2 linked regions of the Salipiger sp. CCB-MM3 genome follow. Each later gene encodes a partner of the first gene's protein in a complex. Links are inferred from orthologs where the notes say so. Each region holds a gene or a part of one and is shown on either strand. Other genes may lie near its edges. The genes, in order: accD and AYJ57_RS18130.

Region 1 (14,582 bases):
CGCTTGAGCACCGCCAGCGCGTCCCAGATTTCCTGCCGCACCAGTGGCGCAAGCCCTTCGGTCGCCTCGTCCAGCACCAAGAGCCGCGGGTTGGTCATCAGCGCACGTCCGATCGCCAGCATCTGCTGCTCGCCCCCCGAAAGCGTCCCCGCCACCTGCCCGCGCCGCTCGGCAAGCCGGGGGAACAGCGCCTCGACGCGCGCCTGATCCCACGCGCCAGGGCGCGCCGCGGCGATGAGGTTCTCGGTCACCGAAAGATCGCGGAAACAGCGCCGCCCCTCGGGCACCAATCCCACCCCCAGCCGCGCCACCCTGTGCGAGGGCAGTTTCGCGATGTCCTGCCCGGCAAAGCGGCGCGTGCCCCCGGCGGGCATCATCCCGCACAGGCAGCGCACCGTGGTGCTTTTGCCCATGCCATTGCGGCCCATGAGCGCGAGCACCTCGCCCTCTTCGATCTCCAGCGACACCCCAAAGAGCGCCTGCGAAGCCCCGTAAGAGGCGGTGATGTCGTGCAGTTCCAGCAGGCTCATGTGGCATCCCCCAGATAGGCGTCACGCACCTCGGGGCTGCGGCGGATCTCATCGACCGTGCCGGTGGCGATGATACGCCCGTAGACCAGCACAGAGATGCGGTCGGCGAGGGCAAACACCGCGTCCATGTCATGTTCAATCAGCAGGATCGGCGCCTCCGCGCGCAGGGCCGAGAGCACGCCGGTCAATTGCTTGGAGCCTTCGCCTCCCAGCCCCGCCATCGGCTCATCCATCAAAAAGGCCTTGGGCTGCAGGGTCAGCGCCACCGCGACCTCAAGCTGGCGGCGCTGGCCGTGGCTCAACTCGCTGACCACGGTGGCGGCGTGATCGGCCAGCCCCATGCGCTCGAGCGCGGCCATGGCCCGGTCCCTCAGCTCGGCCCGTTTCAGCGCAGGCCGGAAGAACCGATAAGGCGAGCCCGTCGCCCCCAGCGCGCCCAAGAGCGCGTTCTGCAGCACGGTGTCCTCCATCGCCAGCGCCGAGACCTGAAAGGTCCGCGCCAGCCCCATGCGCGCGCGGGCCATGGTGCTGAGCCCGGTGACATCTCGCCCGAGGAACTGCACCGTGCCCTCATCGGGCACGAGATTGCCCGAGAGCTGCTTGATCATCGTCGATTTGCCCGCGCCATTGGGGCCGATCACCGCGTGGATCTCTCCGGGGCGCAGGTCGAGCGTGATGCCGTCCGAGGCGCGCAACGCGCCGAAGGATTTCACCAGCCCGCGGGTTTCCAGAACCGGCTCAGTCATGCGCCTTCCCCCGCCCGACCAGCAGCCCGACGAGGCCACCGCGCGCAAAGAGCACCACCGCCAGCAGCAGGATGCCCAGCCAGATGTGCCAGAACTCGGACATATCGCCGAGGAAATGCTCCAGCATCACAAAGACCGCCGCGCCGACCACCGGACCGAACAGCCGCCCGACGCCGCCGAGGATGATAAAGACCATGATCTCGCCGCTCGTCTGCCAGCTGAACATCGTCGGGCTGACGAAGCGGTTGAGATCGGCGAAAAGCGCCCCCGCCAGACCGGTGATCGCGCCGGAGATCACAAAGCCCACCAGCCGCAGGCGTTTCGGGTCGAGGCCCACCGCACGCACCCGCTCGGGGCTCTGCCGCGCCGCGCCAAGCGCGAGGCCGAAGGGGCTGCGCGCCAGCAGATGTGCGCCGAAAAGCACCGCGCAGAGCACCGCGTAGCACAGGCCGAAGAACTGGATCGGATCGAGCGTGTTCAGCCCCGGAAAGCCGTTACGCACGTAGATCGACAGCCCGTCCTCGCCGCCATAGGCGCTCCACGAGATCGAGAAGAAGTAGAACATCTGCCCGAAGGCGAGCGTGATCATGATGAAGTAGACGCCCGAAGTGCGCAGCGCCAAGAGGCCGATGAGCCATGCCGCCAGCGCCGAGGCCAGAACCGCCACCAGCCAGATGAAGGGCATCGAGGTGGAGCCTTCGAACAGGAACGGCCATTCGAACATCGGCTCGTAGTTCTGCACATGGCTGGCGAGGATGCCCATGGCATAGCCGCCGATGCCGAAGAAGGTGGCGTGGCCAAGGCTCACCAGCCCGCCGATGCCGAGCGCGATGTTCAGCCCCACCGCGGCCAGCGCGAGGATTGCGGCGCGGGTCGCCAGCGTGATGGTAAAGGGCTCGCCCATGACATGCGCCGCCAGCGGCACGAGGCCGAGCGCCAGCAGCACCACCGCGCCGAGGATACGTTCGCGGCTCATGATTTCGCTCCGAAGAGGCCGGTGGGTTTCCAGACCAGCACCGCCGCCATCAGCACGTAGATCGCCATCGAGGCCAGCGCCGCCCCGGTCTGCGTGGCGGCGGCGGGGTCCATGAACAACCCGAAAATCTGCGGCAGGAAGATGCCGCCCAGTGTATCCGTGAGCCCGACGAGGATCGCGCCGACCAGCGCCCCTTCGATCGAACCGATGCCGCCGATCACGATCACCACGAAGGCAAGGATCAGCACCGGCTCGCCCATGCCCACCTGCACCGACTGGATCGCCCCCACCAGCGCGCCCGCCAGCCCGGCGAGCGCCGCGCCGAGGGCAAAGACCAGCGTGTAGAGCCGGGCGATGTCGACGCCGAGCGCGGCGATCATCTCGCGGTCGTTCTCACCGGCGCGGATGCGGATGCCGAGCCGCGTGCGGGCGATCAGCCAGAACAGCAGCGCGGCCACCACAAGGCCCATGCCGATGATGAACAGCCGGTAAAGCGGGTATTGGATGCCGCCCGGCAGGGTGACCGGCCCCGAAAGCGCCTCGGGGATATCGAGATAGAGCGGGAAGGATCCGAAAATCCAGCGCGTGCCTTCCGAGAAGATCAGGATCAGCGCGAAGGTGGCCAGCACCTGATCAAGGTGGTCGCGATCATAGAGCCGCCGGATCACCAGCCGCTCGACCATTGCGCCCGCGGCGGCGGCGGCGGCCAGAGCGGCAACCAGCGCCAGCACGAACGAGCCTGTGGCGGCTGCGGTCGCGGCAGCGGTGAATGCGCCGACCATGTAGAGCGAGCCATGGGCGAGGTTGATCAGCCCCATGACGCCGAAGATCAGCGTCAGCCCGGCGGCCATGAGAAACAGCATGACGCCGGATTGCAGCCCGTTCAGCACCTGCTCGGCGATGAGGATGGGGGTCATTCTTTAGTCCGTCTCAGGTCAGCGGCGGGCCGTGGTCCGCGCGCCCGGCATAGGTACCGAGATGTACCAAGGTCGGGCGCGGCCCACCCCGGATCGCTCCGAGGGGCCGCGCCCGGCAGGGTCACATCTTGCACTCATCCTCATAGGCGTGGCCGCGATCCTCGATCGCCGTGCCGACGATCTTGTTGGTGAGGATATCGCCTTCCTTCACCACCTCGCGGACATAGATGTCCTGAATCGGGTGATGGCTGGCCGAGAACTCGAACTCACCGCGGACCGAGGCGAAATCGGCCTCTTCCAGCGCCGCGCGGAAGGCGTCCTTGTCGCTGACCTCTGCCTTATCCAGCGCCGAGAGCAGCAGCAGCGCGGTGTCATAGCCCTGCGCCGAATAGAGCGACGGCAGGCGGTCGTATTTGGCCAGATAGGCCTCGACGAAATGCGCGTTGCTCTCGTTCTCGAGGTCCTTGTTCCACGAAGAGGTGTTCTTCACGCCAAGCGCCGCGTCGCCCACCGCCTGCAGGATGTTCTGGTCGAAGGAAAACGCCGGACCGATCAGCGGCAGTTCCACGCCACTGTCGGCATATTGCTTGAGGAAAGAGATCCCCATACCGCCGGGCAGGAAGAAGAACACGCTGTCTGCGCCCGAGGCGCGGATCTGCGCGATCTCGGCGGCATAGTCGGTCTGGCCGAGTTTGGTGTAGACCTCTCCGGCCAGCTCGCCCTCGAAGAACCGCTTGAAGCCGTTGAGCGAATCTTTCCCGGCCGGGTAGTTCGGCGCGAGGATGAAGGCGTTCTTGAACTCGGCGCTGGTGGCATAGGCCCCCGCCGCCTCGTGCAGGTTGTCGTTCTGGTACGACACCGAGAAATAGTTCGGGTTGCAGCCGCGGCCCGCCAGCTGCGCCGGTGCGGCGTTGGTCGAGAGGTAGAACAGCCCCTGCGCCGTCGCCGAAGGCACCACCGCCATAGCAAGGTTCGACCAGACGATGCCGGTCAGCACGTCGACCTTCTCCGACTGGATCATCCGGTCGGCGATCTGCACCGCCACATCGGGTTTGCGCTGATCATCCTCGACCACCACTTCCAGATCGTCGCGGCCCGCTTCCTCGATCGCCAGCATGAAGCCGTCGCGCGTGTCGATGCCAAGGCCTGCGCCGCCGCCCGAAAGCGTGGTGATGAGCCCGACCTTGGTCTCGGCGGAACCTGCCGTCGCGCAGGCGACGAGCGCCGCCGAGGCGAGAAGCTGTTTGAGCATGGGTATCTCCCTGTTGTCCCTTCGGGCGGCCTCTTGCGGGCTGCCGTTCTTGATTGCGGCCAGTCTTGGACAGACGTCGGGGAAAGACAAGTGCGCGTGAACGCGGCGCGCGCGTCAAGGCGGGATCGTTGCACCGGCGCGCCCGAAACGCCCGAAATACCCGGAGGCGCAGCCCGATCCGCCGCTTGCCAGCTTCGTTTGGATGCGGGATGACTTGCGCATGTGCGAGACACCTCCAGACAGCGCGCCGCGGCTGCGGCTGCGCATCCTCTTCGGCACCGACGCCATGCTCGGCCCCGGCAAGGCCGACCTGCTGGAGCATATCCGCGAGACTGGCTCGATTGCCGCCGCGGGCCGTGCCATGGCCATGAGCTACAAGCGCGCGTGGAGTCTCGTCGAGGAAATGAACCATGCGTTCCGCGACCCGCTTGTGGCCAGCAGCCGCGGCGGCACCAAGGGCGGCGGCGCGCATCTGACCGAGACCGGCGAGGAGGTGCTGGCCAACTATCGCGCGCTCGAAGAGACCATTGCCGAAGCCGGGGCCGACCGGATCGAGACGCTGCAGAGCCTGCTGCGTGGGCAAGACGGTCCGTCCGATATTCCCGAAGGGAAATAACGCTTGCCCGGGCGGTCCTCGATTGCGATATGTTTTGCCGAACATATCAGGCCTTCAGGATTTTCCCCTATGCCCTTTTCCCGATATTTTGCCCGCCTCGCGGGGTCTGCCCTGCTTGCCAGCCTGCCCTTTGCGGCGCAGGCGGATGAGGTGACGGTTTTTGCCGCCGCCAGCCTGAAGAACGCGATGGACGAGATCAAAGCCGCCTATGAGGCCGGATCAGACGACAAGATCACCGTTTCCCTCGCCGGGTCCTCGGCGCTGGCCCGGCAAATTCAGCAGGGCGCGCCCGCGGATATCTTCATCTCGGCCAATGAGCAGTGGATGGACAAGCTGGAGGCCGAAGGGCTGCTCGAGCCGGGAACGCGCAGCGACCTGCTGCGCAATTCGATCGTGCTGATCGCGCATGGACATGACGCCGCCACGGTCGAGATCGGCTCGAGCCTCGACCTGCAAGCGCTGCTTGATGGCGGGCGGCTTGCGATGGCGCTGGTCGATGCGGTGCCCGCGGGCATCTACGGCAAGGCCGCGCTGGAAAGCCTCGGGATGTGGCAGCAGACCGCCCCCGACGTGGCACAGGCCGACAATGTGCGCGCCGCGCTGGCGCTGGTCTCGACCGGGGAGGCGCCGCTCGGCATCGTCTATGCCACCGACGCCGCCGCCGACGACAACGTCAGCGTGATCGGCACCTTTCCCGAAGACAGCCATCCCCCGATCATCTACCCGGTCGCCGATATCGCCACCCGCGACACGCCCGCCGAGGCGGCCTTCCTCGACTATCTGCACGGCCCCAAGGCCCGCGCCGCCTTTGAGCGGCAGGGCTTTGTCATGGCCGGTCCTGCGAAGACAGGCGGCTGAATGGATTGGCTCGGCCCCGAGGAATGGCAGGCGGTGCAGCTTTCGCTGCGGGTCTCCTTCTGGGCCACGCTGGGTGGGCTGCCGCTGGCGGTGTTCACCGCCTACGCACTGGCGCGCTGGCGCTTTCCGGGCCGCCAGTTGCTCAACGGGCTGGTGCATCTGCCGCTGATCCTGCCGCCCGTCGTGACAGGCTATCTGCTGCTGCTGACCTTCGGCACGCAGGGGCCGGTGGGCTCGGTGCTGAATGAGATCGGCGTGGTCTTCGCCTTCCGCTGGACCGGCGCGGCGCTGGCTGCCGGGGTGATGGCGTTTCCGCTGCTGGTGCGCGCCATCCGCCTGTCGCTGGAGGCGGTGGATCCCAAGCTCGAACAGGCTGCGGCAACGCTGGGCGCGCCGCGCGCGTGGGTCTTTGTCACCGTCACCCTGCCGCTGATCGCCCCCGGTATCATCGCCGGAGCGGTGCTCGGTTTTGCCAAGGCGATGGGTGAGTTCGGCGCGACGATCACCTTCGTGTCGAACATCCCCGGCCAGACCCAAACCCTGCCCTCGGCGATCTATGCGTTTCTGCAGGTGCCCGGCGGCGAGGGCGCGGCGCTGCGCCTGGTGGCGGTCTCGGTCGCTGTGGCGATGTCGGCGCTGCTGCTGTCGGAATGGCTGGCGCGGCGGGCCCAACGGCGGGTGGCGGGCGCATGACGCTGTCGGTCGCCTTGCAGCACAGGTTCGAGGGGTTCGAGCTCGACGCGCGGTTCGAGGCCCCGCCGGGGATCACCGTGCTGTTCGGACGCTCGGGGTCGGGCAAGACCACCATCGTCAACGCCGTCGCCGGTCTGCTGCGCCCCGAGGCCGGGCGCGTGGCGTCGGGCGATCTGGTGCTGATGGACAGCGCGCAGGGCCTGTGGCTGCCGCCGCACCGCCGCCGCATCGGTTACGTGTTTCAGGAAGGGCGGCTGTTTCCGCATCTCACGGTGCGGCAGAACCTGCGCTACGGCCAGTGGTTCGCGCCGCGGGGCGCCTCCCCGGCCAGCTTCGACACCGTGGTCGAGATGCTAGGCATCGGGCCGCTGCTGTCGCGCCGCCCCGGCGCGCTCTCGGGCGGTGAGAAGCAGCGCGTCGCGATCGGACGCGCCCTGCTGTCAGCGCCGCGCATGATCCTTGCCGACGAGCCGCTGGCCTCGCTCGACGAGGCCCGCAAATCCGAGATCCTGCCCTATTTCGAGCGGCTGCGCGACGCCGCGTCGGTGCCCATCCTTTTCGTCAGCCATTCCGCCGCCGAAGTCGCACGGCTCGCCACCACCGTCGTGGCGCTGGAAAAGGGCCGGGTGACGCGGCAGGGCCCCGCCGCCGAGGTGCTGGGCGATCCGGCGGTCACCCCGCTCGGCGCGCGGGCCGCTGGCGCGCTGCTCACCGCCCATGTGGCCTGTCACCACGAGGACGGGCTGACCGAACTGCGCGCGGGCGACACGCCGCTGCTGATCCCGCGCCTTGGTGCCGCGCCGGGCACGCGGGTGCGGGTGCGCATCGCGGCGCATGAGGTGATCCTGTCCCGACAGCGCCCAGAGGGCCTTTCGGCGCTCAATATCGTCAGCGGCCGGGTGCATGAGATCCGTTCGGGCGACGGGCCGGGCATGATGGTCTCGCTCGACACCGGCGCCGGACGCATCCTTGCCCGGATCACCCGCCGCTCTGCCGAAGCGCTCGGTCTGGCGCCGGGTGTACCCTGCCACGCGGTGATGAAAAGCGTCGCCGTCGCGCCCGAAGACATCGGCGGTCCGGCGCGAAAGCGAACGCCATTGTCGTAATCCATCCCTCGGGTTAGCATTCACCTGTGTAAAAGGTGATTTTGTAATGATGGATTTCCGGGAGGAGTTCTCCCCGGCCCCCGCGTGCGATCTTTCACCCGCGCATGAGTTGGTCCGGGCCCTGCGGGATGCGATCTCGCGAAATCGGTTCAGCCCCGGTTTGCGGCTGAACCTGACCGAGCTTGCCGAGACCACCAGTTTTTCACGTGAATCAATCGAAGCCGCGGCGCTGCTGCTAGAGGACGAAGGGCTTGTAGCCCGCCTTACGGCGACCGACGTCAAAGTGCGGGCGATTTCGGAAATCCACGCACGCAACGCCCATTTCCTGCGCGAGCAGACCGAGGTCGCGATCCTGCGCCGGGTCGCCGAGATCGCCGACACGGCGCTGCTGACCGACCTGCGCGAGCAGATCATGCGGCAGAAGCTGGTCAGTGCCCGCGGGCCGCAGGACCTGCTGCGCCTCGACGACCGGTTTCACCTGACGCTGTGCGAGGCCGCTGGCTATGGCAGTCTCTGGCCGCAACTGGAGCGCTGGAAGCGCTGCACAGATCGGGTGCATTTCACCATGGGCACCTATGATTCCTCTCCCGAGGCCGCGATCGAACAGCATGCCGCCATCGTCGATTGCCTCGCCATGCGGGACGGCGACGGCGCGGCGGCGGCGATGCGCTACCATCTGCAGCAGGCGAAGCGGCTCTTGGCGGAGTTTCTGCACGACGAGACCAAGCGGCCTGACCCCACTTAAGCCGCACTTACCTAGCCCTGTGGCGTCATCCCCGGGCGCGCCTTGAAACGCTTCAGCCCAAGCGCGCGCTCGCGCAGGATGATGGCGATGCCCGAGGCGATCACCACCGCCGAGCCAAGCAGCATCAGCGGCGTCGGCATCTCGCCAAAGACCACGTACCCGATGAGAATGGCAAAGAGGATCGACGCATAGTCGAACGGCGCCAGAAGCGCCGCCTCGGCGCCCTTATAGGCCGAGGTCAGGCAGATCTGCGCCACCCCGCCCAACAGCCCCGCGCCGATCAGCATGGCCGCCTCGGTCGGGCTTGGCATCACCCAGCCAAACGGCAGGGTCAGCAGCGACAGCCCCGTCGCGGTCAGCGAGAAATAGAACACGATGGCCGAGGTCTGTTCGCTCTGCACCATGCGGCGGATGTGGATCTGCACCAGCGCCCGCAGCACCGCCGCGGTCATCACAAAGCCGATCCCCCAAAGCACCGCCGGGCTCACCTCAGAGACGGTCAGCAGCGGCGCCATGACGATGGTCACGCCCAGCAAGCCGATAAGAACCGCCGAGGTGCGGAAAAGCCGGATCTTCTCGCCCAGAAGCAGCGCCGCGAAAAGCACGGTGAGCGGCGATGCGGCATAGCCGAGCGCAGTCACTTCGGGCAGCGGCAACAGCCCCAGCGCGGCGAAGGTACAGCCCATGGCGCCGACGCCGACAATGCCGCGCAGGAAATGCGCCATTGGGCTCGCGACCCGCAGCCCCGAGCCAAGATCTCCGCGCCACATCAGCCAGCCGAGGATCACCGGAATGGCGAAGAACGAGCGGAAGAACACCGCTTCGCCCGTGGGCACCTGCTCCGAGGCGGCCTTGATAAGTGCGGACATGATGACAAAGAGCACCACGGAGGTGAGTTTCAGCGCAATGCCGCGCAAGGGGGACATGAAGGACTCCGCGGCGACGCGCCGAAAGAATAAAATCCTGCGCAGACTGGCCACTGGCGCCCGGAAGGTCAACCTGCGGACGGGCCCGCAGACCCGTTTAGTACGGTCTTATCCACCGGTCTCGAGGCAATGGCGCCGGAACGCCCGCTTGAGCATGTCGAGTTCTGCCCGCAACAGCGACATCTCGGCCCGGAAGTCGCTGCCCAGAGCCTCGCCGGCGATCAGCGTGAAACTGTCGAGCATCTGGTCCGAGCCTGTTTCGCGGATCATGAAGGTCTGCACCCCGTCGCCCACCGCTTCGACCGGCACCGGCACATCCAGCGCCCATTGTCCGGGCGCGCCCATGGCGGCCAGCGTCACACCGCGCACCGCCGCCCCTTCGAGAGTGACCGAAATCTCGGGCTGGCCGTCCGCCGGACCGCTCAGCAGCCCCTGCCATATCCCCTCGCGAAAGCGCGTCTTGGTCAGCGTGTAGTCACTCATCTGCATCCCCGGCTCATAGTTCCGCCCGCGGGCGTCGGCTGAAGGTGAGGTCCCGCAGGATCACCTCGTTCATCTCCGGCCCTTCGAAGATCAGGTCAAGCCACATGGCATCGACCCGCTTCTCGTTCAGCCGCGTATAGGCAAGGTCGAACTCGACGTTGATCTCTTCGGCGTTCAGCGGCAGTTCCCGCACGACCTGCTCGGTGTTCGGCCCGTGACGGATGTTCAGCCGTGCAAAAAGCTCCAGCGGCTTTTCCATCTCGGCGATGGTCTCAACCCGGAGCAGATGCCGCCGGGTGAGCCCCTCGCAGGCCTCTTGCGGCAGGGTCACCGCCAGCGACAGATATGAGCCACGAAAGCGGAACACGTCGAGCCGCAGCCCGTAGGGCGCAAGATCGGATTCGCGCAGGTTGCGGATCTGGCGCAGCGTGATCTCTGAACGCGGACAATCGTGAAACAGCGTCGCCTCTTCGCCAAGCGGTGCCTTGCCGGGCACCGAGGCGATGCCGGGCTGCGGCAGCGGGCCGCGCCAAAGCTCGGGCCGCCATGCCCAGTCGGCATCCGCCGGGCGCGGAAAGCTCTGATTGCCGATCAGCGGCAGCGCCAGCCGTTCCTCGGCCACGTAAAGCAGCCTGTCGAGTTGCTGGCGCAGGCGGCGGGCCGCGCCGCGCAGGTTGCGCAATTCGGAAAGCGGCGTGTCCGGCGCGGCGGCGGCGGCCCGTGTCCAGCGGCGCAGAACGATCGCCTGCAGCGCGCGGCGCGCCAAGCGGCTGCTGGTCTTCTCGCTCATCTGCCCTGTCCCATAGCGTCGCGTCTCCTTGGCCCCGGTGCCGGGGCAACTGCCCGCGTTGTTATGGCAAATCCCGAAGATCGAATAAACGGGGGCGCTGCGCGTGACCGGCTCAGCGTTGCGCGGTCGCCTCGGGGCTGAGCGCGGCGATCCGGGCGCGCACGGCCCGCAACATCCCCGCGCCGTCCGAACCAGCCAAGGCGCTGCCCTTCGGCGCATAAAGCGCGAGGATCACCAGGCGACCGTTCTGATGGAAAGCCCCGCGCCAGTAACGCGGATCACCCGCGTCGAGCATCCGGTTGCCGCCTGCCGCAAGATGCACCAGCGACAGACCGTCCCGCACGCCGCCACCAGAAATCTCTGACTGGCCCGCCTCGGCGGCCATGACCTCGGGCGATGGCAGGCGGCGCCCGGCGCCCGCCGGGCCGATGGTCACCGTCAGCATCATCGGCTCGACCACCGCGCCTTCGCCGCCGCTCAGGATCTGGCACGAGGCAAGCAGCGCAAAGCCCTGCCCTGCCCGCCGCTCGAGCGTGACCGGGTCGATGCAATAGCCTTCGGGCCCCGCAACAACGATGGCGCCGCCCTCGAACTGCGCCTGCCGGAGCGGCGTCGGCGGGGTGCCGAGCTGCCCTTCGCAGGCAGCCAGAAGACCCGCCGCCAATATCAGCACAGAGGATCGCCAGCGCCGGGCGCGGGGTTTTGCGGGGCTCAAAATCATCCCCTTGGGTTAGCGAAGCCCCTGCGAGTGCACAAGAATGAAAGCCCGGAGTTCACCTTCACGTCACGCGCCCGGGAATTGACAGAATCCGCCGCGCGCTGGAAACTTGGCAAAAATCGGACAACCAAAGTGTTTCGCTCGACCATTTTTCCAATCAGAGCCGCGATATTGGGCTCGCTCACCGACAATGACGCGCCGCGGCATAGATCGCGGCACGGGTCACAGCGATGAGCTATCGCCCCTTCGTCATGCTGACCGCTACCGCCCGCCGCCCCGAGCTTTGGCGTCTTGCCCTTGGGATTTGCGTCGCGATCGCGGTGAGCTTTGTGCTGGGCCAGATGCTCTTTGCCATCGTCACGCTTTTCCTGCCGCCGGGCAGCGACAGCGCGCTGGCCGATGCGATCCGCCGCGCCGATGCGCCAGCGGGAATGCTTTTGCTGCTGGCCTCGATGGTCACCATGGGCGTCGGGGCAATCGCCGCGGCGCGGGCGCTGCACGGGCGCAGCGCGATCACTCTTATCGGCCCGCCGCCCGTGGCGCTTCATCAGTTCATCCGTGTCGGGCTGGCGGCGGGCGCGGCGGCGCTGGTCGCGGCGGCGGTCACCATCTGGGCACAGAGCACGCCATTGAACCCGGGGCTCGCGCCGCTGCGCTGGCTGGCGCTGCTGCCGCTGACGCTTCCGGCGATCCTGTTGCAGACCGCCAGCGAGGAATTGTTCTTTCGCGGCTACCTGCAAACCCAGCTTGCCGCGCGGCTGCCGCAGCCTTGGGTCTGGCTCTGCCTACCTTCGGCGCTTTTCGCGCTGGGGCACTACGCGCCCGGAACCTATGGCAGCGCGGCGATCTATGTGGCGCTCTGGGCCTTTCTCTTTGGCCTTGCCGCCGCCGATCTGACGGCGCGCTCGGGCACGCTGGGTCCGGCGATGGCGCTGCATTTTGCCAACAATCTTGTGGCACTGGCGCTGGTTGCGCCCGAAGGGCAGATGTCGGGCCTTGCGCTGATGCGCTGGCCGTTTGCGCTGGATGACACCGCGATGCTGATGCGGATGCTGCCGCTTGATCTGATCACCCTGCTGATCACCTGGCTTGCGGCGCGGTTGGCGCTGCGCCGCTGAAGCCCCGGCTCCCCCCGACCAGCGTGGAAAGCAGGCCGTGATTGCATTTCCCTTGCCGCTTGCTTAAGTCAGCGCCAACCCAAAGCCCCTGACGCCGCAGGGCACGCTCGGAAAACAAGGGCAGCACCGCAATGAACTGGATCACCAACTACGTCCGTCCCCGGATCAACTCGATCTTCTCGCGCCGCGAGGTCCCCGACAATCTGTGGACCAAATGCGATTCCTGCGGGACGATGCTGTTTCACCGCGAGGTGACGGACAATCTCGGCGTCTGCACCAACTGCAGCCACCACATGAACATCACCCCGCGCGCGCGCTTCGACGCGCTGTTCGATGGCGGTGTGTTCAACGAGGTCGCCGTGCCCGAGCCGATCGCCGATCCGCTGCAGTTCCGTGATCAGAAGAAATACCCCGACCGGATGAAGGCCGCACAGCGCTCGACCGGCGAGAAGGACGCGATGCTTGTCGCCTCCGGCGAGATCAACCGTACCCCGGTGGTGGCCTGCGCGCAGGACTTCACTTTCATGGGCGGCTCCATGGGCATGTATGTCGGCAACGCCATCGTCGCCGCAGCCGAGGAAGCGGTGAAGCTCAAGCGCCCGCTGATCCTGTTCTCTGCCGCCGGTGGCGCGCGGATGCAGGAAGGCATCCTGTCGCTGATGCAGATGCCGCGCTCGACCGTGGCGATCCAGATGCTGCGCGAGGCGGGCCTGCCTTATATCGTCGTGCTGACCCATCCGACCACAGGCGGCGTCACCGCCTCTTACGCGATGCTGGGCGACGTGCAGATCTCCGAGCCGGGCGCATTGATCTGCTTCGCCGGTCCGCGGGTGATCGAGCAGACCATCCGTGAAAAGCTGCCCGAGGGCTTCCAGCGCGCCGAGTACCTGCTCGAGCACGGCATGCTCGACCGGGTGACCGACCGCCGCGAACTGCGCGGCGAGCTGACCACCATCCTGCGCATGCTGATGGGCATGCCGCCCGCCGTCGCGGGTGATCTGCCCTCGCCCGCTGCCGACGCGCCTGCCGAAGCCGCGCCCAAGGCAGAGGCCAAAGCTGACAAGAAGAAGAAATCCGCCAAGTGACCAGCGTGAGCAGCGCCGCCAGTTCCGACGCCATCCTCGACCGGATGATGTCGCTGCATCCCAAGATCATCGACCTCACGCTCGACCGCGTCTGGCGGCTGCTCGAGGCGCTGGACCATCCCGAGCGCGCCCTGCCTCCGGTGATCCACCTTGCCGGAACCAACGGCAAGGGCTCCACGCAGGCGATGATCCGCGCCGGGCTGGAGGCGCAGGGCAAGCGCGTGCACGCCTATGTCTCGCCGCATCTCGTGCGGTTCCACGAGCGTATCCGGCTGGCGGGTGAGTTGATCTCCGAAGACGCGCTGAGCGCCGTGCTCGACGAATGCTGGGAGAAGAACCAGCGCGCGCAGATCACCTATTTCGAGATCACCACTTGCGCCGCGCTGCTGGCATTCGCCCGCACGCCCGCGGATTACACGCTGCTGGAGACCGGCCTTGGCGGGCGGCTCGACGCCACCAATGTGGTGGAAAAGCCCGCGCTGACGATCCTCACGCCGATCTCGCTCGACCACCAGCAGTACCTCGGCGAGACCCTTGCCGAGATCGCCGGTGAGAAAGCCGGTATCCTCAAGCGCGGCGTGCCCTGCGTCGTCGGCCCGCAGCCCGAGGAAGCGATGGAGGTGATCGAGGCCCGCGCCGCAAAGCTCGGCGTGCCGCTGCTGGCGCACGGCCAGCACTGGCATGTGACCGAGGAACGCGGGCGGCTGGTCTATCAGGACGAGACCGGTCTTCTGGACCTGCCGCTGCCGAACCTGCCCGGACGCCATCAGCTGGCCAACGCCGGCGCGGCGCTGGCGGCACTGCGCCACCTCGGGTTCGGCGAAGAGGCCTGCGAGGCCGCCGTCACCTCGGCGGATTGGCCCGCGCGAATGCAGCGCCTCACCCATGGCCCGCTGCTGAAAGCGGCACCACTGGCCGAGCTCTGGCTCGACGGCGGGCACAACCCGGCGGCTGGCGAGGCTCTGGCCGAGCACCTGACGCGGATGCCGCGGCGGCCCACGCATCTGATCTGCGGCATGCTGA
Region 2 (14,665 bases), on another replicon or contig:
GACGACGAGGGCTACCGCGCGCAGGCGCTGCGCTCGGCGACGCTGGGCATGGTCGGCAAATGGGCCATTCACCCCAAGCAGGTGGCGCTGGCCAATGAGGTCTTTACCCCCTCCGAGGGCGCGGTGACCGAGGCGCGCGAGATCCTCGCCGCCATGGAAGCGGCCAAGGCCAAGGGCGAGGGTGCCACGGTCTACAAGGGCCGTCTGGTGGACATCGCCTCGATCAAACAGGCCGAGGTGATCGTGCGCCAGTCCGAGATGATCGCCAGCGCCTGAGCCGCAAAACCGCTGTCCCCGCGGGGACAGGGGCGGCGATCCGGCATTGCACCGCTCTGACAAAAGGCCGTCCCCGCGGGGACGGCCTTTTTATTGCGGTCCCCGCTCTGACCTTAGCGGCCTTGACCCGAGCGCCGCCTGCCGCCTAGCCTGCCCGCATATCAAAGACGTCATTTCACCCATCCCATTTCCCTGCACGGAGCCGTGCCATGAGCCTCGCGCACCGCCGCCTTCGCTTTTGCCTGCCTGCCGCCCAGCCGTTCCCTAACGGTCTGTTAATATTTGCCCTGACCCTCATTGCCCTGCCCCTCATTGCCCTGCCCCTCATCGCCCTACTCCCCGCGCCCGCCCGCGCCGATGTCACGCCATTCAAGACCCCCTCCGGCAACATCGAATGTTATATCGGCGACAGCGGCACCGCGACGGACCTGCAATGCGCGATCTTCGAGTTCAGCGCCGCGCCCGCCTTGCCGCGTCCGGCGTCCTGCGCGGCCCCTTGGGGCCACAGTTACATCCTGCTCGAACAAGGCCCGGTGACCATGGTCTGCGGCGGGCCGGGCCCCAAGAACACCGCGCCGGGGGTCGATATCGCGCCCTATGGCGTCTCGGCCCGATGGGGCGGCATTTCCTGCCTGTCACAAAAGACCGGGCTGCAGTGCCAGAACGCCGATGGCCACGGCTTTTTGCTGTCGCGCCGCGTGCTCAAGGTCTGGTAGCCGGGCCGCGAAGACTGGACAGGCCCGGCCCGCACCCCAGCTTCAGCCCCACGAGGAGACGGAAAATGCGCGGGACGCACGGGCCGTGTTGCGCCTGTTACCGTGCGCAGCTAGAGCGCGCCGGACGAGTTCCGCAATTCATGCGCGCCAAGGAGGTTGTTGATGACGCAGTTCACGCTCGGATGGGAAGAATGGCTGGCCTTGCCCGGCCTCGGCCTGCCCGCGATCCGCGCCAAGGTTGATACCGGCGCGCGGACCTCGGCCCTGCACGCCTTCGCCATCGAGCCCTTCGGCTCGGCTGACAAGCCGATGGTCCGCTTCGCCATCCACCCCGACCCCGCCGATCCTGATCTCGAGATCATCTGCTCGGCACCGCTCAAGGACCGGCGCGAGGTGACCTCGTCGAACGGCGAGACCGAGCTGCGCTTCGTGATCGAAGCAGAGGTGGTGATGGGCGAGCGCCGCTGGCCGATCGAGATCACCCTCACCGACCGGGGCAGCATGGCCTATCGCATGCTGCTGGGCCGCAGCGCGCTGCTCGACGACATGATCGTTTCGCCGACCCAGCGCATGCAGCAACCCGAGCTGTCATTCGACGTCTACCGCGCCCTGCCCCGCCGCCAGCGCGCGCAGCGGGCGCTGCGCCTCGCGGTGCTGACCCGCGAGCCGAACAACTACTCCACCCAGCGCCTGATCGAAGCCGCCGAAACCCGTGGCCACGCGATGGAGGTGATCGACACCTCGCGCTGCTATATGAACATCCGCGCCGTTGGCGGCGAAGTGCATTACGACGGCCGCCGCCTGCCCCATTACGACGCGGTGATCCCGCGCATCGGGGCCTCGATCACCAGCTACGGCACCGCCGTGGTGCGCCAGTTCGAGAGCATGGGCACCTATTGCCTCTCGGGCTCGGAAGGCATCAGCGTCTCGCGCGACAAGCTGCACGCACATCAGGTGCTGGCCCGTCACCGCATCGGCATGCCGACCACCGCCTTTGCCCGCAGCCCCAAGGATTCGGGCAATCTGGTGGAACTGGTGGGCGGTGCGCCGTTGGTGCTGAAGCTGCTGGAAAGCAGTCAGGGCAAGGGCGTGGTGCTGGCCGAAACCCGCAAGGCCGCCGAAAGCGTGATCAGCGCCTTTCAGGGGCTGAAGGCGGATTTCCTCGTGCAGAGCTTCGTCAAGGAAGCCGCCGGTGAGGACATCCGCTGCCTCGTGGTCGGCGGCAAGGTGGTGGCCACCATGCGTCGCCGCGGCAAGCCCGACGACTTCCGCTCGAACCTGCATCAGGGTGGCACCGCCGAGAAGGTGCGGATCTCGCGCGAGGAGCGCGAGGTGGCGATCAAAGCGGCACGGGCGATGAAGCTCGACGTGGCGGGTGTGGACCTGCTGCGCGGCGCCGACGGTCCCAAGGTGCTGGAGGTGAACAGCTCGCCGGGCCTCGAGGGCATCGAGAAGACCTCGGGCAAGGACATCGCCGGGCTAATCATGGAGCACATCGAGACCAAGGTGGCCCCGAAGCCGCCACGCTCGAAAAGCCGCACGAAGCGCAGCGCGGGATAACCGCCTCGGCGCAGGCCGGGCGCGCGCCTGCCCGTGGGGTGGCGCCGCGACGGCTGCGGTCTGCGCTTTATCCTGGCCAAGCTTGGACGAGTGTCGAACGTCGTGCTCGCCCACCAAAGCGCCAGCCCGCCGGTACGGGCAGGCGCACGCCCGGCGGCCTTTGGCCCTGAGTCCGGGCGGGGCTGGCGAAAGGGCATTGTCGGCGCACGAAAAATTGCGCCCTTACGGAGGTTCATGAGAACTTTCGAACGCGGGAACCCCCGCAAAGCGCAACCTTCTTGCGTCGCGCCGCGCTGCGGCATCGCCTTGCCCTTGCCGCTGCCCCCTATGGGCGTTAAACACCCCCGGTAATCCAAACTCCGAGGGGATGCCCCATGCCTGCCTATCGCTCCCGCACCACCACCCACGGCCGCAACATGGCCGGCGCCCGCGGCCTGTGGCGCGCCACTGGCATGACGGACGGCGACTGGAACAAGCCGATCATTGCGATCGTGAACTCCTTCACCCAATTCGTGCCCGGCCACGTGCACCTCAAGGACCTGGGCCAGATGGTCGCCCGCGAGGTCGAGAAGGCCGGCGGCGTCGCCAAGGAGTTCAACACCATCGCGGTGGATGACGGCATCGCCATGGGCCACGACGGCATGCTCTACTCGCTGCCCTCGCGCGAGATCATCGCCGACTCGGTGGAATATATGGTCAACGCGCATTGCGCCGACGCCATGGTCTGCATCTCCAACTGCGACAAGATCACCCCCGGCATGCTGATGGCCGCCATGCGCCTCAACATCCCCGTGGTCTTTGTTTCGGGTGGCCCGATGGAAGCGGGCAAAGTCGAATGGGAAGGCACCGAAAAGGCGCTGGATCTGGTCGACGCCATGGTCGCCGCCGCCGACGACAAATACACCGACGCGCAGGTTCAGGCGATCGAAGAAGCCGCCTGCCCGACCTGCGGCTCCTGCTCGGGGATGTTCACCGCCAACTCGATGAACTGCCTGACCGAGGCGCTTGGCCTGTCGCTGCCCGGCAACGGCTCGACGCTGGCCACCCACTCGGACCGCCAGCGGCTGTTCGTCGAGGCCGGTCATCTGATCGTCGACCTCGCCAAGCGTTACTACGAGCAGAACGACGCCACGGTGCTGCCGCGCTCGATCGCCACGGTGAAGGCCTTCGAGAACGCCATGACGCTGGACATCGCCATGGGCGGCTCGACCAACACCGTGCTGCACCTGCTGGCCGCCGCGAACGAAGGCGAAGTGCCCTTCGAGATGTCCGACATCGACCGGCTGTCGCGCAACGTGCCGGTGCTGTGCAAGGTCGCGCCCGCCAAGGACGACGTGCATATGGAAGACGTGCACCGGGCGGGGGGCATCATGTCGATCCTCGGCCAGCTCGACCGTGCCGGCCTGCTCGACACCTCGGTGCACACGGTGCACGCCGAGACCATGGCGCATGCGCTCGACCGCTGGGACGTGACGCGCACCAACTCGGAATCGGTGCATGATTTCTTCCGCGCCGCGCCGGGCGGAGTGCGCTCGACCACCGCATTCTCGCAGTCCATGCGCTATGACACGCTTGATCTCGACCGTCAGGCCGGGGTGATCCGCGACGCCGAGCACGCGTTTTCCAAGGATGGCGGGCTTGCGGTGCTCTACGGCAACCTCGCCGAGGATGGCTGCATCGTGAAGACCGCGGGCGTGGACGAGTCGATCCTGACGTTCCACGGCCCCGCGCGCATCTTTGAATCGCAGGACACCGCGGTGAGCGCGATCCTCACCGGCAAGGTGCACAAGGGCGACGTGGTGCTGATCCGCTACGAAGGGCCGCGCGGCGGTCCGGGCATGCAGGAAATGCTCTACCCGACCTCCTACCTGAAATCGAAGGGCCTTGGCAAAGACTGCGCGCTGGTCACCGACGGGCGCTTCTCGGGCGGCTCCTCGGGCCTGTCGATCGGTCACGTCTCGCCGGAAGCGGCAGAGGGCGGCACCATCGGCCTCGTGGAAGAGGGCGACATGATCGAGATCGACATCCCCAACCGCAAGATCAACCTTGCGGTGGATGACGCGGTGATCGCCGAGCGTCGTGCGGCGCGCGAGGAAAAGGGCTGGCAGCCGGACGAGCAGCGCAAGCGCAAGGTCTCCAAGGCGCTGAAGGCCTATGCCGCGCTGACCACTTCGGCCGCCAAGGGTGCCGTGCGGCAGATCTGAGCCGCCTCGGGCAGGTAGAACGAAATTGGCCGTCCCCATGGGGACGGCCGTTTCTTTTTAGGGGCGTTGCCCCCGGGCCCCGCGGGGATGGCCGTTTCTTTTTGGGGGCGCTGCCCCCGGGCCGCGCCTGCGCGCGGCCTCCCCCGGGAATTTTTGTCTAAGCGAAGACGCGGGACGCGGCGCCGGGGCTAGCTGGCGCGGGTTTCGCGTGCCTCTGTTGTGGCGGCTTCGGCGGGCGCGGCGGCATCTGGCTCGGCCTCTGCATCAGGGTCCAGCTGCGTGTCCGTTTCTTCGCCGGTCGCATCGCGCCCGGCGGCATCGGCGAGGATAAGCTCGGCGGCGCGCAACGCGGCGGCCATCACCGGCGCCAGCGTGCCTCCTGCGGGCATCTCGGGGAAGATCGAGGCGTCGCAGACCCGCAGCCGTTCGATGCCGCGCACCCGCAGCCGCGCATCGAGCGGCATGGTCTCTTCGACGCCCATGGCGCAGCTGCCCACCGCATGGCAGGCCGAGCGGCTGTAGCGGCGGTAAAGATCGAGGATGTCATCGTCGGTCTTGGCCCATGCCGAGATCACCGTCTCGCCCTCGATGAACTCCGACAGCGCCGGACGCCGCGCCAGTTTGCGCAGCAGCCGCACCGCCTCGACCGCGCGCAGACGGTCGCGCTCGTTCGATAGGTAATTGGCTTCGATCTGCGGCGGCAGGTCCGGATCGGGCCCGGAGGCAAAGACATAGCCGGTGCTGTCGGGCCGCAGCGTGTGACAGGTGAGACGCATGCCGGGCTCGGCCTCGCAGCCGCTGACCCCCTGCGCCGGATCAAAGGAATGCGCGGCGGCAGAGATCATCGTGTCGGGCCGCTCGGCGCCCTTCTGCGCCGCGACGAAACCAACCAGTTCCGCGCCGCCCCGGCTCAGCACGCCTTCGCTCGAAACCAAAAAGCGCAGCACGTTGAGCCACAGCCGCATGCCGGTGAGCGCCCGGTTGTCGCTGTCGCGCCAATGCCGCAGCCGCCAGTTGGTAGCCAGCGTCAGCTGATCGCGCAGCCCCCAGCCGATGTTGGGGCTGTGGTGTTTCGCCTCGATCCCGGCGCGGCGCAGCGCCATGCCGTCGCCGATGCCGGACAGCATCAGCAGCTTGGGGGTGACGATGGCCCCGGCGCAGAGGATCACCTCGCCGCGCGCGTCGAACAGCAGCTGCGCGGTGCCGCGGCGCCCCTCGACGCCGCGCGCACGGCCCTCGTCCAGCAGCACCCGGTCGACGCGCACGCCGGTTTCGATGCGCAGGTTCGGACGGTCGCGCGCGCGGCGCACAAAGGCCGTCCACGCCGTGGTCCGCCGCCCCTTCTCGTCGATCGTCCACGCCGCCGGGCCGAGCCCCTCGGGGTCTTCCTCGTTGGGATCGTAGCGCTGGCGCCAGCCGCTTTCGGCCCCGGCCTGCATCACCGCCTGCATCAGCGGCGACAGCGGCTGGCCGAGCTTGACCTCCAGCGGGCCGCCGCGACCGCGGGTGTCGCTGGCCCCAAAGGCGTGATGCTCGATCTGGCGCAGGCAGCGCGACATCTCGGCCCAGCCCCAATCCTCGCTGCCCAAGGCGCGCGCCATGCGGGTCCAATCCGCCTCACCGCCGCGCAGCCAGAGCGCATTGCCCACCGCGCTGGTGCCGCCGGGCATCCGCCCGCGCAGCCAGCGCTCTGCCGGGCCGCGCGGGCCGGGCTCGACGTGATAGCTGTAGCGGCGCGTCGGGTCCTCGAGCAGCCGCTGCTGCGCCCGTGGCACCTGACTGAGCCAGTGACCGCCGGTGCCCTTGCCCTCCTCGAGCAGCAGCACCCGGTTGTCGGGGTCCGCCGAGAGCCGTTCGGCCAGCACACAGCCCGCCGATCCTGCCCCCACGATGATGTAATCGAACTCCCCCGCCTGCGCGTCGGTCATATTCCCGTCAAAATCTTCCATCTTCGCCGCCACCCCCGCAGAGATCGCCACCTGCCCGAATCGGACCCGCTCAGGCTCTTTCGTCCTTGGGCGAACCCATGACCACATAAGAGGTTATGGCGCTTACCTGCGGTAACATGCCAAGAACCTCCGTGTGGAACTCCTTGTAGGCAGCAAGATCGGCCACCTCGATCCTGAGAAGATATTCGAGGTTCCCGGTAATATTGTGGCACTCCTTGACGCCGGGGGAGCGGGTGATGACGCGCTCGAACGCCTGCTGCGCCTCTTTGGTGTGGCGGCTGAGGCCGACGGTGACATAGGCGACGAAGCCGATGCCGGTCTTCTCGGGGCTGAGCACCGCGCGGTAGCCGCGGATCACGCCGGATTTCTCAAGCATGGCGACACGGCGCAGGCAGGCCGAGGGCGACAGGCCCACGGTTTCGGCCAGCGCGAGGTTGCTGATCCGACCATCGGACTTCAATACGCGCAATATCCTGCGGTCAGTCTCATCTAAATCGCTCATAAGTTTCATTAGAGCAGTCAATCCGCTGCAGATTGCAACCTTTCTCCGCGCAGGCCGCGCAACTCTTGCGTCATGACACAGGACCTCATGCTCGCGCTTGCGACCTTCGCCCTCGTCACGGTGATCTCGCCGGGGCCGAACAACCTTATGCTGCTGACCTCGGGGGCCAACTTCGGCCTCGCGCGGAGCCTGCCGCATATGCTGGGCGTGGCCTTGGGCTTTCCGGTGATGGTGCTGCTGGTCGGGCTGGGCGTGATGCGGCTTTTCGAGGCCTATCCGCTGGTGCGCGACGCGCTGACGGTGCTGTCGGTGCTCTATATGGGCTGGCTGGCGTGGAAGATCGCCCATGCCTCGGCGCCGGGAGGGGCCGGTGAGGCCGCGGGCCCGAACGGCGCGCGACCGCTGAGCTTTCTTCAGGCCGCCGCCTTTCAATGGGTGAACCCCAAGGCGTGGTCGATGGCGTTGGGGGCGATCACGCTCTACGCCGCCGCGGGCGATCTTGCCGCCGTGCTGCTGGTCGCGGGCACCTATGTGGCCATGGGCGCGATCTCGACCACCACTTGGACGGTGATGGGCGGCGGGCTGCGGCGGGTGCTGACGAATCCGGCGCGGCTGCGGCTCTTCAACTGGAGCATGGCGGCGCTGCTGATCGCCTCGATGCTGCCGGTGCTGCTGGCCTGAAAGGGGCCTGATAGGAGCCTGATAGGAGCCCGCACCACCTTTGCAAACCCCGCCGAACCGTCCCGTTCAGCTTGCTTTGTTGCATCCGGGCCGCTTCGAGGCCATATAGGCCGCGACCAACAAGAGTGCCCGAGCATGACGCATTATCTCGACTTTGAAAAACCCCTCGCCGAGATCGAAGGCAAGGCGGAAGAACTGCGCGCCATGGCGCGGAAGAACGAAGAGATGCATGTGGAGGACGAGGCCGCGGCCCTTGATCGCAAGGCCGACGACCTGCTCAAGGATCTGTACAAGAAGCTGACGCCCTGGCGGAAATGTCAGGTGGCGCGGCATCCGGACCGTCCCCACTGCAAGGATTACATCGAAGCCCTGTTCACCGAGTTCACCCCGCTGGCCGGGGATCGCGGCTTTGCCGACGACCACGCGGTGATGGGCGGCCTGGCGCGGTTCAACGATCGTCCGGTGATGGTGATCGGCCACGAAAAGGGCAATGACACCCAGTCGCGCATCGAGCGCAACTTCGGCATGGCCCGCCCCGAAGGCTACCGCAAGGCGATCCGCCTGATGGAAATGGCCGATAAGTTCGGGCTGCCGGTGATTACGCTGGTGGACACCCCCGGCGCCTACCCCGGCAAGGGCGCGGAAGAGCGCGGCCAGTCCGAGGCGATCGCCCGCTCCACCGAGAAATGCCTGCAGATCGGCGTGCCGCTGGTGACGGTGATCATCGGCGAGGGCGGATCCGGCGGGGCCGTGGCCTTCGCCACCGCCAACCGCGTCGCGATGCTGGAGCATTCGGTCTATTCCGTGATCTCGCCCGAAGGCTGTGCCTCGATCCTGTGGAAGGACGCCGAGAAGATGCGCGAGGCCGCCGAGGCACTGCGCCTGACCGCGCAGGACCTGCTCAAGCTGGGCGTGGCCGACAAGGTGATCCCCGAGCCGCTGGGCGGCGCGCATCGCGCAGCGGAAACCGCGATCAAGGCGGTGGGCAAGAACATCGCGGCGATGCTCGAGGAAATGGACGGGATGAAACCGGCCGAGCTGATCAAGGCGCGCCGCGAGAAGTTCCTCTCGATGGGCGCCAAGGGCCTCGCCGCCTGAGCCTTTCGCCCGGCCCGAGCCGAGCGCTGATATCCAAAGCCCCGGAGCGCGGTTAATGCCGCATTCCGGGGCTTTCTTCATGTTATGCCAGAAGATGAGAAATTCACTGCAATAGATTGGGATCAAAAATTTATTCGCCTTTATGCGGGGCGATTTTCTTCGCACTGCGAGAGATATTTTTGGCGCAGAGGAGCGCCTAATTTGGGGCACATTTTGACGCCGGCAGCATTTACCCTGAAGCGGCAGGATTGAACGGAAGCCTACCCACGTAAGAGAAACCTCTAATTAAGACAATATCAAGGAATTTCCCGCGGAATAGGCCGCGCAGTCCCCCGCCGGGTCAAAAAAATCCCGCTGCGGATCCGCTTCGACCTTGGCGGAGCGCCCATCCTGCCGTGATGACGATCGGAGGCCATTCGGGACCGGCCTCGACGGCCTGAAGAGTACCGTACCGCGCTTTTGCTGGTATCGACGCAGTTTCAGTGACCTAGCAAAGCTCGCTTTCTCTGCGCGCAAAGATCGAGGGTGCATGTATTCCACCCCACAAGGCGAAAATAGGACTTCACGTCTCAAGGGATAGAGGAAACTCAACTGTTTGAAATATGCTTACCTTTCACCGGACAGCGAAATATCGAAGCCTTCGCAGCGTCATCTTTATCAATCTGCGACGCATTATCGCCTTATCTTTCCACGCCGTAGACACGCCTCCATAGTAATGCCCTTATTAAGAATTTGCGGCAGTCATAAACGTCAAATTCTGCACCTCACTAAGGAAAAACGCGCTCACCTCATTTCGAAGCGAGCGCGCCTATCATGTTCATTTACCTAGGCTTTCCGAATTCCTAATGCAGAGCATTAGCAACAGAGGCACCGCCGGCCAGCGCCCTGCCCTTAGGATGTCGCATTTTCGGCCTTGGCGCGCAGGCTTGCGCCAAGGGACTCGATCCCGGGATCTGCAGCCTTGGGAATGATCCGGTACGCCGCGTTCACGAAGCAAAAGAGCGCGAAGCCCAGCAGGCCAAGGCATAGCAGACCCACCAGCACGCGGCCATAAACCTGCCCCTGCAGCCAGTCGAAGGCCGAGCCAAGCCCGCCCGCCTCGGAAGCGTTGGCCTGCAGCGCTGCGTAGCAGATCAGCATGCCGATGATGCCGATCACCACGCCTTGCGCGGCGAGGCCTGCTTTCAGCGCGGCGTTCCAATGGGTGGTAAAATGGTTGGCCTTGAGGTGGTTGCGGTATTTCTCTTTGACCGCTTTCATCAGATAAAAGCCGCCCGCCGCAACGGTGAGCACACCCGCGATGCCAACGGCGATCTGTCCGGCGGGGTTCTGCAGCACGCTATCGAGCATTTGCTTGCCGCTGCTGCCGCCGCTGCGACCGATGAGCAGTGTCGCCGCCAGAACACCAATGCCGAGGTGCGCGCCGCCGGTCACCAGCATCCCTGCCCGCGCGATCAACCCCTTGCCGCCGCGGCCATAGGCTTCGAGATCCCAGATACAGTCAACGAGGCGCCAGACCGCATAGGCGAGCATCCCCAGCGCGATAAGCACGATCACCGCCGTGCCCCAGCCGCCCTGCAGGCTCTGCATCGCCTCGGAGGTGCCCTCGGCCTGCCCGCCGTGCAGGATCGACCAGAGCGAGACGCCCGCGACCACGAGGTAGACCAGCCCCCGGCCCGAATAGCCGGCCCGCATGATCGGGATCGCCCAAGCGAAATCTTCGGGGTTCACATCCTCGAGCCGCTTGGCGCGGCGCGAGTCCGGCTTGATGGAAAGGGATTCAGCGAGGGACATGGCAGGGCTCCGGTCTGGCAAAAGCGCTTTAGGACTTGCCCATTCAATGCCGGGGGTGCCCTGCGGGTTCCCTGCCGGTTTCCTGCGCGTTCCCGGCCCGGTGTGCTCAGGTGGCCAGCATCCGCAGCCCCTGCGTCACATCCGAGCGCACCGCGAGCCGCAGCCCGGGCTCATCGCCCGCCTTCAGCGCAGCGATGATCAGCCGGTGGTAATGCGGCGCCTCGGTGCGGCGCAGACGCCCGTAAAGCTTGCGCATGGTCGGCCCCAGTTGCAGCCAGACGGTCTCGGTCATCGCCAGCATCGCGGGGGCCTGCGCCCGCAGATAAAGTGTGCGGTGGAACTCGAGATTGGTGCGGATGTAGCCCACCGCGTCGCGCGCCTGAATCATCTCGGCGATGGTGCCGTTGATTGCCTGCAGCCGGTCGATCAGCGCCATATGCGCCCGCGGCAGCGCGCGCGAGGCCAGTTCGACCTCGATCAGCGCCCGCAGCGCGGCCAGCTCCTCTATCCGCTCGTTCGACAGTTCCGGCGTCGACACCCGCCCCGAGGAGGACATCGACAGCGCGCCCTCGGCCACCAGCCGGTTGATCGCCTCGCGCGCGGGGGTCATCGAGACATCGAACTCGCGCCCGATGCCGCGCAGGGTGAGCGACTCGCCGGGCGGGATCTGGCCCAGCATGATGCGCTGGCGCAGGCCGCGATAGACGCGTTCATGCGCGGACAGGACGACTTCGGACGGGCGGGGCTGAGGCTGGATCATGATCCGGGCAATCTCCGATGCGGCGCGGGCGGCGTCAATCGCCGAAACGATAGCGGTGCAGCGAGGCGCCCTCGACCTGCAGCCAGCGCCGCGCCGGGCGCCAGTCGCCGTAAAGCTGCTCGACCACCGCCCAGAAGGCCGGCGAGTGGTTCATCTGCGCCAGATGCGCCACCTCATGCGCGGCGACGTAATCGAGCACTTCGGGCGGCGCCATCACCAGCCGCCACGAGTACATCAGCCCGCCGTCGGCGGTACACGACCCCCAGCGCGAGCGCGTGTCGCGCAGCGTCAGCCGGCTGTAAGGCAGCCCCAGCGCGGCAGAGTGGCGATCCGACGCCTCGGCCAGCCGGTTGCGCGCCTCGGCCTTCAGCCAGCCCAAGAGCCGCGCGGCAAAGCGCTCTTCCGGGCCGGGCACCTCGATCACCCCGTCGCCGAGGCGCAGGCTGCGCCCCTCCCCCGGCACGATGCGCCGCATTTCTCCGCCGATCGGAAGCCGCGCGCCATCGGCGATCCAGACATCCGCGCCGCGCTGCTCGAGATGGCCGCGCAGCCAGCCTTCTTTCTCGCGCAGAAAGCCGATGGCCTCGGCTTCGGGCAGACGCCGCGGCAGGGTCAGCGTGACCCGCCCATCAAGCTGCGACAGCCGCAGCGACAGCCGCCGGGCCTGCGCCGAACGGCGCAGGGTGACGGCGATCGGCGGATTGCCGGGAAGGGTGAACTGCCCCATTTTTATTGCCTCTGGACTGCACGGGCCAAAAGTTTTGACACTGCTCTTCTGTTATGGCAGACGCTGCAGATTGTCGACCGTACAAGCCAGCTGAAGGGGACCACCCATGCCCAAAGAAGAATGGGGCACGAAGCGCGTCTGCCCGACCACCGGGAAGCGTTTCTACGACCTGAACAAGGATCCGATCGTCTCGCCCTACACGGGTGAGGTGCTGCAACTCGACACCGGCAAGCGCACCATGCTGTCGGCCGACCAGGCAGATGGCGCACCGCGTCGCGCGCAGACCGAGGAGTCCGAAGAGACAGATCTGCTCGAAGATGACGTCGAGGTCGAACTCGATGACGATGATGTTCTCGATGATGACGACGACGACAATGTCTCGCTGGACGAGATCACCGACGTCGCCGGAGAGGACGAAGAGTAAGCTTCGAACTTTTTTCTGCGGGCGGTGATTTTTTCGCTTGAACCCGCCCGCAGCATCCCATAGATCACGCCGCACAGCGTCGGAGACGACGCGGCGGACACCGCTCCGGACCGAAGCCGAAACGCCCGAAAGGGCCTGACGGACAAGGCGAAGAGCACCGCGATTGGGGCCTTAGCTCAGCTGGGAGAGCGCTTGCATGGCATGCAAGAGGTCAGGGGTTCGATCCCCCTAGGCTCCACCAATCCTCCTTTGAAAAGCGCTAGATAGCTCTGCATATCGCGTCGGAGAATTTGCCTCTGCCGCGCAGACCGGTGCTGTTTTCCCTGCGAAAATTCATGCTGCTTTGATCCGCGCATATGGCGTGTTGATCCCGTCGCAGCCCTTCCCCTGTCAAACCCGAGGATGGCCCATGTGAGCTGACCCCATCGAGTGGTCCGGGTTAAATGCTAATGCATGGTCGGCCTTCGATCTATGGGGATGAAGGTCTCCGGTGCCGGTGTCCGATATCCAAGAGCGCTATGCGGCCGAGCGGTGTTGTAGTGCTTTCGCCATTGTTCGATGAGGATTTGCGCCTCCCTCAACGAGTAGAAGACCTCGCCATTGAGGAGTTCGTCCCTGAACCTGCTGTTGAAGCTCTCGCAATAACCGTTCTCCCAGGGTGACCCCGGCTCGATGTACGCGGTCTTCGCCCCCACCAGCTCGATCCAGTCGCGCACCTTCTGCGCGATGAACTCCGGGCCGTTGTCGGACCGGATGAACCGCGGCGGGCCGCGCTGGATGAAGAGATCGGTCAGGGCGTCCAGGACATCGGTGGAGTTCAGTCGCCTGTCGACACGGATCATTAACGCCTCCCGCGTATATTCATCGAGGATGTTGAGCGTCCGGTAGGTCCGGCCGTCACTGGTCCGGTCCTGCACGAAGTCGTAGGACCAGACGTGGTTGGGGTGCTCGGGCTTCAGCCGCACGCAAGAGCCATCGTTCAGCCAGAGCCTGCCGCGCTTCTTCTGCTTGTGTGGGACCTTGAGCCCTTCGCGCCGCCAAATGCGCGCCACCCGCTTGTGGTTCACCTGCCAGCCGGCACGCCGCAGCAGCACGGCGACCCGGCGGTAGCCGTAGCGGCCATACTCCCGGGCCAGATCGATGACGTCGGCGGTCAGCCGCGCCTCGTCTTCCCGGCCCTGTGGTGGCTTGCGCTGCGTGGAGCGGTGTTGGCCGAGCACCCGGCAGGCCCGGCGTTCGGAGATGCCGAGTGTCTGGCGCACATGCTCCACGCATTCGCGGCGGCGCGAAGGGCTTAGAAGTTTCCCTGGGCAGCCTCGGTCAGGATCAGCTTCTCGAGCGTCAGGTCAGATACCGCCCGCCGCAGCCTCAGGTTCTCCTTCTCGAGTTCCTTCAGCCGCGACAACTGTGCCCGGTTCATCCCACCATACTGCTTCCGCCACCGGTAAAAGGTATGCTGCGATATCCCGATCTGCCGCACCGCATCGGCCATCGACAGGCCCTGGCCATGCAACACCTCGACCTGACGCAGCTTGGTGACAATGTCTTCCGGCTTCTCACGCTTTCCAGCCATTCCGTAGTCCTCCTGTTCGCCGAAATCCTATCGGATTTCAGGCTTCGTGGGTGGACCACTTCAAAGGGGCTGGCTCAACCAAGGTCGCGCGACAACGCCATCGCATCGTCTATCAGGGCCGGATCGAAGCGTGAGATATTGTCGATCAGCGTTCCGTCGATCAGTTCGGGCTGCGCGGTCAGGAAGCGCACGCGCTCGTCAACCTGCGCCAGCCGCACGGGCCGACCATCGAGAACAAGCGTCACGGGCGGACGGCCGTCCCAGATGCAGTCCGCGACATGCTTCAGCGTCCGCCCGCTCGCGAGCGGGCCGCCGGCATCGATCACTACAACCTCGCCACCGGCGATGCGGCTTTCCCTGCCGGCCACCTCGAGCGCCAGTTCCAGCGGCAGCGTGCTCTG

The links.
Region 2: the proteins of accD (region 1) and AYJ57_RS18130 are in contact, whole or in part, in a solved structure (PDB 8UXZ), measured with the Escherichia coli proteins. The link is inferred for Salipiger sp. CCB-MM3 from one-to-one orthologs.

What each region holds. Positions count from the first base shown.
Region 1 is NZ_CP014595.1:1,406,587-1,421,168, forward strand. What follows is about bases 11,759-14,582. They hold accD (acetyl-CoA carboxylase, carboxyltransferase subunit beta), read left to right. Parts: upstream 11,759-12,605; coding sequence 12,606-13,559; downstream 13,560-14,582. Other genes in these bases: AYJ57_RS06940 (CPBP family intramembrane glutamic endopeptidase), read left to right, coding at 11,759-12,474; AYJ57_RS06950 (bifunctional folylpolyglutamate synthase/dihydrofolate synthase), read left to right, coding at 13,604-14,582. Outside these bases: AYJ57_RS06870 (ABC transporter ATP-binding protein), read right to left, coding at 1-530; AYJ57_RS06875 (ABC transporter ATP-binding protein), read right to left, coding at 527-1,276; AYJ57_RS06880 (branched-chain amino acid ABC transporter permease), read right to left, coding at 1,269-2,252; AYJ57_RS06885 (branched-chain amino acid ABC transporter permease), read right to left, coding at 2,249-3,169; AYJ57_RS06890 (ABC transporter substrate-binding protein), read right to left, coding at 3,291-4,421; AYJ57_RS06895 (winged helix-turn-helix domain-containing protein), read left to right, coding at 4,642-5,037; modA (molybdate ABC transporter substrate-binding protein), read left to right, coding at 5,107-5,895; modB (molybdate ABC transporter permease subunit), read left to right, coding at 5,896-6,588; modC (molybdenum ABC transporter ATP-binding protein), read left to right, coding at 6,585-7,694; AYJ57_RS06915 (GntR family transcriptional regulator), read left to right, coding at 7,741-8,439; AYJ57_RS06920 (DMT family transporter), read right to left, coding at 8,451-9,365; AYJ57_RS06925 (hypothetical protein), read right to left, coding at 9,474-9,848; AYJ57_RS06930 (DUF6478 family protein), read right to left, coding at 9,862-10,638; AYJ57_RS06935 (dihydroxy-acid dehydratase), read right to left, coding at 10,751-11,311; more of AYJ57_RS06940, read left to right, coding at 11,587-11,758.
Region 2 is NZ_CP014596.1:951,652-966,316, reverse strand. What follows is about bases 7,098-10,004. They hold AYJ57_RS18130 (acetyl-CoA carboxylase carboxyltransferase subunit alpha), read left to right. Parts: upstream 7,098-8,023; coding sequence 8,024-8,986; downstream 8,987-10,004. Other genes in these bases: AYJ57_RS18125 (DUF1206 domain-containing protein), read right to left, coding at 9,878-10,004; AYJ57_RS18135 (LysE family translocator), read left to right, coding at 7,280-7,888; AYJ57_RS18140 (Lrp/AsnC family transcriptional regulator), read right to left, coding at 7,098-7,207. Outside these bases: AYJ57_RS18165 (L-malyl-CoA/beta-methylmalyl-CoA lyase), read left to right, coding at 1-276; AYJ57_RS18160 (DUF6636 domain-containing protein), read left to right, coding at 486-992; rimK (30S ribosomal protein S6--L-glutamate ligase), read left to right, coding at 1,155-2,552; ilvD (dihydroxy-acid dehydratase), read left to right, coding at 2,927-4,756; AYJ57_RS18145 (GMC family oxidoreductase), read right to left, coding at 4,945-6,705; more of AYJ57_RS18140, read right to left, coding at 6,755-7,097; more of AYJ57_RS18125, read right to left, coding at 10,005-10,780; AYJ57_RS18120 (GntR family transcriptional regulator), read right to left, coding at 10,887-11,540; AYJ57_RS18115 (M48 family metallopeptidase), read right to left, coding at 11,575-12,267; AYJ57_RS18110 (TIGR02300 family protein), read left to right, coding at 12,374-12,691; AYJ57_RS18090 (hypothetical protein), read right to left, coding at 14,339-14,665. UniProt on the Escherichia coli protein: Component of the acetyl coenzyme A carboxylase (ACC) complex. First, biotin carboxylase catalyzes the carboxylation of biotin on its carrier protein (BCCP) and then the CO(2) group is transferred by the carboxyltransferase to acetyl-CoA to form malonyl-CoA.